Saccharophagus degradans 2-40: one gene and its partner. Each later gene encodes a partner of the first gene's protein in a complex. Links are inferred from orthologs where the notes say so. Each region holds a gene or a part of one and is shown in the gene's direction. Other genes may lie near its edges. The genes, in order: metK and groL.

The links.
Region 2: the proteins of metK (region 1) and groL are in contact, whole or in part, in a cryo-EM structure (PDB 8P4O), measured with the Escherichia coli proteins. The link is inferred for Saccharophagus degradans 2-40 from one-to-one orthologs.

Annotation. Positions count from the first base shown.
Region 1 is NC_007912.1:571,924-575,242, reverse strand. What follows is about bases 19-3,008. They hold metK (methionine adenosyltransferase), read left to right. Parts: upstream 19-934; coding sequence 935-2,083; downstream 2,084-3,008. Other genes in these bases: ahcY (adenosylhomocysteinase), read left to right, coding at 2,151-3,008; SDE_RS02570 (ArsR/SmtB family transcription factor), read left to right, coding at 19-894. Also shown: more of SDE_RS02570, read left to right, coding at 1-18; more of ahcY, read left to right, coding at 3,009-3,319. UniProt on the Escherichia coli protein: Catalyzes the formation of S-adenosylmethionine (AdoMet) from methionine and ATP.
Region 2 is NC_007912.1:1,141,328-1,144,591, forward strand. The notes cover bases 1-2,935. They hold groL (chaperonin GroEL), read left to right. Parts: upstream 1-612; coding sequence 613-2,259; downstream 2,260-2,935. Other genes in these bases: SDE_RS04645 (FxsA family protein), read left to right, coding at 1-94; SDE_RS04650 (co-chaperone GroES), read left to right, coding at 269-559; sodB (superoxide dismutase [Fe]), read left to right, coding at 2,461-2,935. In the rest of the region: more of sodB, read left to right, coding at 2,936-3,042; SDE_RS04665 (urate hydroxylase PuuD), read left to right, coding at 3,225-3,264.

The DNA of each region.
Region 1 (3,319 bases):
CGCGCCCTTTCCACCGACTCCTTTGGTGTTTTAGAGCTGTGCCAAGTATTCGAAACCAAGCAATCGGGTATGAGCCACCATTTAAAGGTGCTGGCAAACGCGGGCTTGGTGTGTACGCGCCGTGAGGGCAATTCGATTTTTTATCGCCGCGATAGCCTGTCGGCATCCGGCGAATTTAGCCAACTAAAAGCCGAGCTTTTTAGCAGCATAGACGCCCTGCCGCTCAGCCCAGAAGTTGCCGAACGCAAAGCCGGTATTTACAAACAGCGCGCCGAAGCTTCGCGCATATTTTTTGCCGAGCAAGCAGGCAGCTTTAAACAGCAGCAAGATTTAATAGCCGGCTTTGATGTGTACGGCCCGCAAATAGACGAGTTATTGGCTACGCTTAAACTGCCCAGCCACCAGCGCGCGCTAGAAATAGGCCCGGGCGAAGGCGACTTTTTGCCTTACTTAAGCAAGCGCTTTAATAACGTTATTGCGCTCGACAACGCCAGCACTATGCTGCAAAAAGCGCAGGCTTATAGCGAGCAACAAGCCTTAAACAATATTCAGTTTGTATTGAACGACACCAGTTACTGCAGCCAACAACCAAACAGTTTGGATTGCGTGGTAATAAACATGGTGCTGCACCACACACCGTCGCCCAACCAAATATTTGCCGATGTAAGCCAATCGCTTAAACCCGGCGGCGCATTAATTGTGTGTGAACTGTGCGAACACGATCAAGACTGGGCCAAACAAGCCTGCGGCGATATTTGGTTAGGCTTTGCCCCCGCCGATCTCAGTGCATGGGCAAAAGAACACAATCTCTACGCCGAGCAAAATATTTATTTTGCCCTGCGCAACGGTTTTCAAATTCAGATCCAACAATTTACTAAACGTATTAACACTTAATTTCATTGCTAACCCGCTTACCTCTAGATAGGAAACACTCATGGCGCAATACTCTTTATTTACTTCGGAATCCGTATCCGAAGGCCATCCAGATAAAATGGCCGACCAAATATCAGACGCAATTTTAGATGCAATTTTAGCGGATGATAAAAACGCACGCGTTGCGGTAGAAACCATGGTGAAGACCGGTATGGCCATTGTTGCCGGTGAAGTGCGCACCTCTACCTATATCGACTTAGAAGACTTAATTCGCGATGTAATTTTAGATATAGGCTACAACAGCAGCGACGTGGGCTTTGATGGCGCATCCTGTGCGGTATTAAATGCAATTGGCAAACAATCTGCCGATATCGCCATGGGTGTGGATGAAGCTAACAATAAAGACCTAGGCGCAGGCGACCAAGGTTTAATGTTCGGCTATGCCACCAACGAAACCGATGTGCTTATGCCAGCACCCATCTACTACTCGCACCGCTTAGTAGAAAAACAAGCAGAGCTGCGCAAAAACGGCAAATTAAATTGGTTGCGTCCAGATGCAAAAAGCCAAGTAACCTTGCGTTACGATAACGGCAAACCTGTTGCAGTAGATGCGGTTGTACTGTCTACCCAACACAACCCAGATGTATCGCAAGCAACTATTCGCGAAGCGGTAATGGAAGAAATTATTAAAACCACGTTACCTGCAGAGTGGCTGCATGCCGATACCAAATACCACATTAACCCAACAGGCCAATTTATTATTGGTGGCCCAGTGGGCGATTGCGGTTTAACCGGTCGCAAAATTATTGTAGATACTTACGGCGGCATGGCTCGTCACGGTGGCGGTGCATTCTCGGGTAAAGACCCGTCCAAAGTGGATCGCTCTGCGGCATACGCTGGTCGCTATGTGGCTAAAAATATTGTTGCTGCTGGCCTTGCGTCGCGCTGTGAAATTCAAGTGTCCTATGCAATTGGTGTGGCAGAGCCTACATCTATCTCTGTAAACACATTTGGAACAGGCTCCATTGCCGATAGCGAAATTAGCAAATTAGTTGCCCAGCACTTTGACCTGCGCCCACGCGGCATTATAGAAATGCTGGATTTATTGCGTCCTATTTATCGCAAAACGGCTGCCTATGGTCACTTCGGTCGCGAAGAGCCCGAGTTTACCTGGGAAAAAACCGACAAAGTGGCCGCACTACAAGGCTAATCAACCCATTACCGCCGGCAGTTTACAAACACAAACTGCCGCAGCACACACTTATTTGGATATTATTATGACAACATTTACCGATTACAAAGTTGCAGCAAAAACGGCTGAAGAATTTAAAAAAGATGCCGAGTACGGCCGCCGCGAAATTGAAATTGCCGAAGGCGAAATGCCTGCGCTAATGGCGTTGCGTACACGCTACAAAGCCGAGCAGCCATTAGCCGGTGCAAAAATTATGGGTTGTATCCATATGACAATCCAAACCGCTGTACTTATTGAAACCTTAGTAGAGCTAGGAGCACAAGTGCGCTGGTCTTCGTGCAACATTTTCTCCACGCAAGACCACGCAGCAGCAGCCATTGCTGCCGCAGGTATTCCAGTGTTTGCATGGAAAGGTGAAACCGAAGAAGAATTTTTATGGTGTATAGAACAAACCATTTTAGAAGACGGCAAACCTTGGGATGCCAATATTATTTTGGATGACGGTGGCGACCTAACCGAAATGGTTCACACCAAATACCCAGCAATGCTAGATAAAATACACGGTATTTCTGAAGAAACCACCACGGGTGTTCACCGTTTAGCAGAGATGATTAAAAAGGGCACACTAAAAGTACCCGCTATTAACGTTAACGATGCAGTAACCAAATCTAAAAACGACAACAAGTACGGCTGCCGCCACAGCTTAAACGACGCAATCAAGCGCGGTACGGACCATTTGTTATCAGGTAAAAAAGCATTGGTTATTGGTTACGGCGATGTGGGTAAAGGCTCTGCAGCGTCTTTGCGTCAAGAAGGCATGATTGTAAAAGTAACTGAAATCGACCCAATATGCGCAATGCAAGCGTGCATGGATGGCTATGAAGTTGTATCGCCTTACATCAACGGCGAAAACACCGGCAAGCTAGAAAACGTAGACAAAGATTTACTCGGCAAAACCGATTTAATTGTCACCACAACCGGTAACGCAAACGTATGTGATAGCGCTATGCTGCAAGCTCTAAAAAGCGGCGCAGTAGTGTGTAACATTGGCCATTTCGACAACGAAATAGATACCGCCTTTATGCGCAAAAACTGGGAGTGGATAGAAGTTAAACCACAAGTACATAAAGTTGTGCGCAACGCCGCTACTAACGACCATTTAATTTTATTATCTGAAGGTCGCTTGGTGAACTTGGGCAACGCTACTGGCCACCCTTCACGCATTATGGATGGCTCGTTTGCCAACCAAGTACT
Region 2 (3,264 bases), 570 kb from region 1 along the record:
TAAGCAATCAGATACGTTCAACGGTCCGCAGGGTAACCCTCGTGGCTCGCAATCTGACGTGATTGACGGTGAGTTTCGTCGAGAAGACGATTAAATTCCTATAAAAATTATTCATCTAGGTGTTGAAATCCAAATTTCCATACCCATCTTGGTGAGCACAAGCTTTTAATGTGGTTGCCCCGCTTGTCGGGTTGGCCGCAAACATAAACCAGTTTCCCGGTATTCGGGATCATTCAGTGTGATAAACGCTAATTGGAGAAGAAAGTCGATGAAAATTCGTCCTTTACATGATCGTGTTGTGGTTCGCCGCAAAGAAGAAGAGGCTACTACTGCATCTGGTATTGTTTTACCTGGTTCTGCTAAAGAAAAGCCAAACCAAGGTGAAGTAATTGCCATCGGTTCTGGCCGAGTGTTGGATAGTGGTGATGTGCGTCCATTGGACGTAAAAGTGGGTGACGTTGTGGTATTCGGCAAGTACGCCGGTAGCGACACTATCGAAGTAGATGGTGAAGAGCTGGTAATTCTTAGCGAATCCGACATTAAAGCGATTGTGGAATAAGCCGCATTTCCGCCCCTAAACATCATTTGTTAAACGTCTTTTAAGGAGCCTTAATCATGGCGAAAATTGTAAAGTTTGGTGACGAAGCCCGTCAAAAAATGTTGGCTGGTGTAAATGTCTTGGCCGACGCTGTAAAAACTACCTTAGGCCCTAAAGGTCGCAACGTAGTATTAGATAAGTCTTTTGGTGCACCGACTGTAACTAAAGATGGTGTATCTGTTGCGAAAGAAATCGAATTAGAAGATAAATTCGAAAATATGGGCGCACAAATGGTTAAAGAAGTAGCCTCTAAAGCGTCTGACGATGCTGGTGACGGTACTACTACTGCAACCGTATTGGCTCAAGCCATTGTTAACGAAGGCCTAAAGTCCGTTGCTGCTGGCATGAACCCAATGGATTTAAAGCGCGGTATCGACAAAGCTGTTAACGCTGCTGTTGCTCACATCAAATCTATCGCGCAACCATGTGAAGATGGCAAGTCAATCGCTCAGGTTGGTACTATCTCTGCAAACAGCGATTCTCACGTTGGCGACATCATTGCAGAAGCAATGGCCAAAGTGGGTAAAGAAGGCGTTATTACTGTAGAAGAAGGTAGCGGCTTAGAGAACGAATTGGACGTAGTAGAAGGTATGCAGTTTGACCGCGGTTACCTTTCTCCTTACTTCATCAACAACCAAGAAAGCATGAGCGTTGAAATTGAACAGCCATACATTCTGCTTGTTGATAAAAAAATCTCTAACATTCGCGAATTGTTACCAGTATTAGAAGCTGTTGCTAAGTCTGGCAAGCCATTGGTTATTGTTGCTGAAGACGTAGAAGGCGAAGCATTAGCTACTTTGGTTGTAAACAACATGCGCGGTATTGTTAAAGTGACTGCGTGTAAAGCACCTGGTTTTGGCGACCGTCGCAAAGCGATGTTGCAAGATATTGCAATCTTAACTGGTGGTACCGTAATTTCTGAAGAAGTGGGCTTAGATCTAGAAAGCGCTACTTTGGAGCACTTAGGTTCTGCTAAGCGTGTAACCATGACCAAAGAAAACAGCACTATCGTTGATGGCGCAGGCGTTGCTGCAGATATCGAATCTCGTGTTGCTCAAATTCGCGCGCAAATCGAAGAAACTTCTTCTGATTACGATCGTGAAAAACTTCAAGAGCGTGTTGCTAAGCTTGCTGGCGGTGTTGCCGTTATTAAAGTTGGCGCCATGACCGAAGTTGAAATGAAAGAGAAAAAAGCACGCGTAGAAGATGCGTTACACGCAACACGCGCTGCGGTTGAAGAGGGTGTTGTACCTGGAGGCGGTACTGCGCTTATCCGTGCAGCAGCGGCAATTGCCGACCTTAAAGGCGACAACGAAGACCAGAACGCTGGTATTGGTATTGCTATCCGTGCTCTTGAAGCGCCATTGCGTCAAATCGTTTCTAACGCTGGCGGCGAAGCGTCTGTTGTTGCAGATAAAGTTAAAAACGGCGAAGGCAACTTCGGCTTTAACGCGGCATCTGGCGAATACGGCGATATGCTTGAGTTTGGTATTCTTGACCCAGCTAAAGTTTCGCGCACTGCCATTCAAGCTGCAGGCTCAATTGCCGGCTTGATGATCACCACCGAAGCAATGATTGCTGACAAGCCTTCTGAAGGCGGCGCTGCTGCACCAGACATGGGTGGCATGGGTGGAATGGGCGGCATGGGCGGCATGATGTAAGCCAGCCTTTCCGCTGTTTGTGCTAACGTTTAGTTAGTTAAAAAGAGCGGCTATTAGCCGCTCTTTTTTTTGTGTTTTAATCGAATGCGCGCATTTAATTTGTTATTTTTAAAATCAGCATTCGAATAATAGGTCTATACCGGTGTATTATTTACGGCTTGTACACCTCTTTGTCACTCATTAATGTAAAAGGAAACCGACATGGCTTTTGAACTTCCTGCATTGCCTTATGCAAAAGACGCTCTAGCTCCACACATTTCCGAAGAAACTTTAGAGTTTCACTACGGCAAACATCATCAAACCTACGTAGATAAGCTAAACGGTTTGGTGCCAGGCTCAGAATTTGAAGGCAAAACCTTAGAAGAAATTATCAAAACTTCTTCTGGTGGTGTATTTAATAACGCTGCACAAATTTGGAACCACACCTTTTACTGGAACTGCTTAAGCCCTAACGGCGGCGGCGAAGCGACTGGCGCAGTTGGTGAAGCAATTGTTGCTGCTTTTGGTTCTTTCGAAAAGTTTAAAGAAGAGTTCACTAACTCTGCAATTAACAACTTTGGTTCTGCATGGACGTGGTTGGTGAAAAAAGCAGATGGCACTGTTGCTATTGTAAACACCTCTAACGCCGCTACGCCATTAACTGATAGCAGTGTTACGCCACTGTTGACTGTTGATGTTTGGGAGCACGCTTACTACATCGATTACCGCAACAGCCGTCCTAACTACTTAGGTGCGTTCTGGAAATTGGTTAACTGGGACTTTGCTAACCAAAACTTCGCATAAGTCGATATCGCTATTAAAGCAATCAACGGCACAAAAACCCGCCTTTGCCCTGTGCATGGCGGGTTTTTTTATGGCTATTGCTTTAAAAGCGCGGGCTGTGCTGGTATAAACGTTGGGCAATAACTGGCGCCAAAAGACACTGAGTCCAATTTGTGCGTACATAAAAATATAAGGGGTGAAAAATGGAAACTATGGCGATTGTCGATTTCCTATTTAGATGGG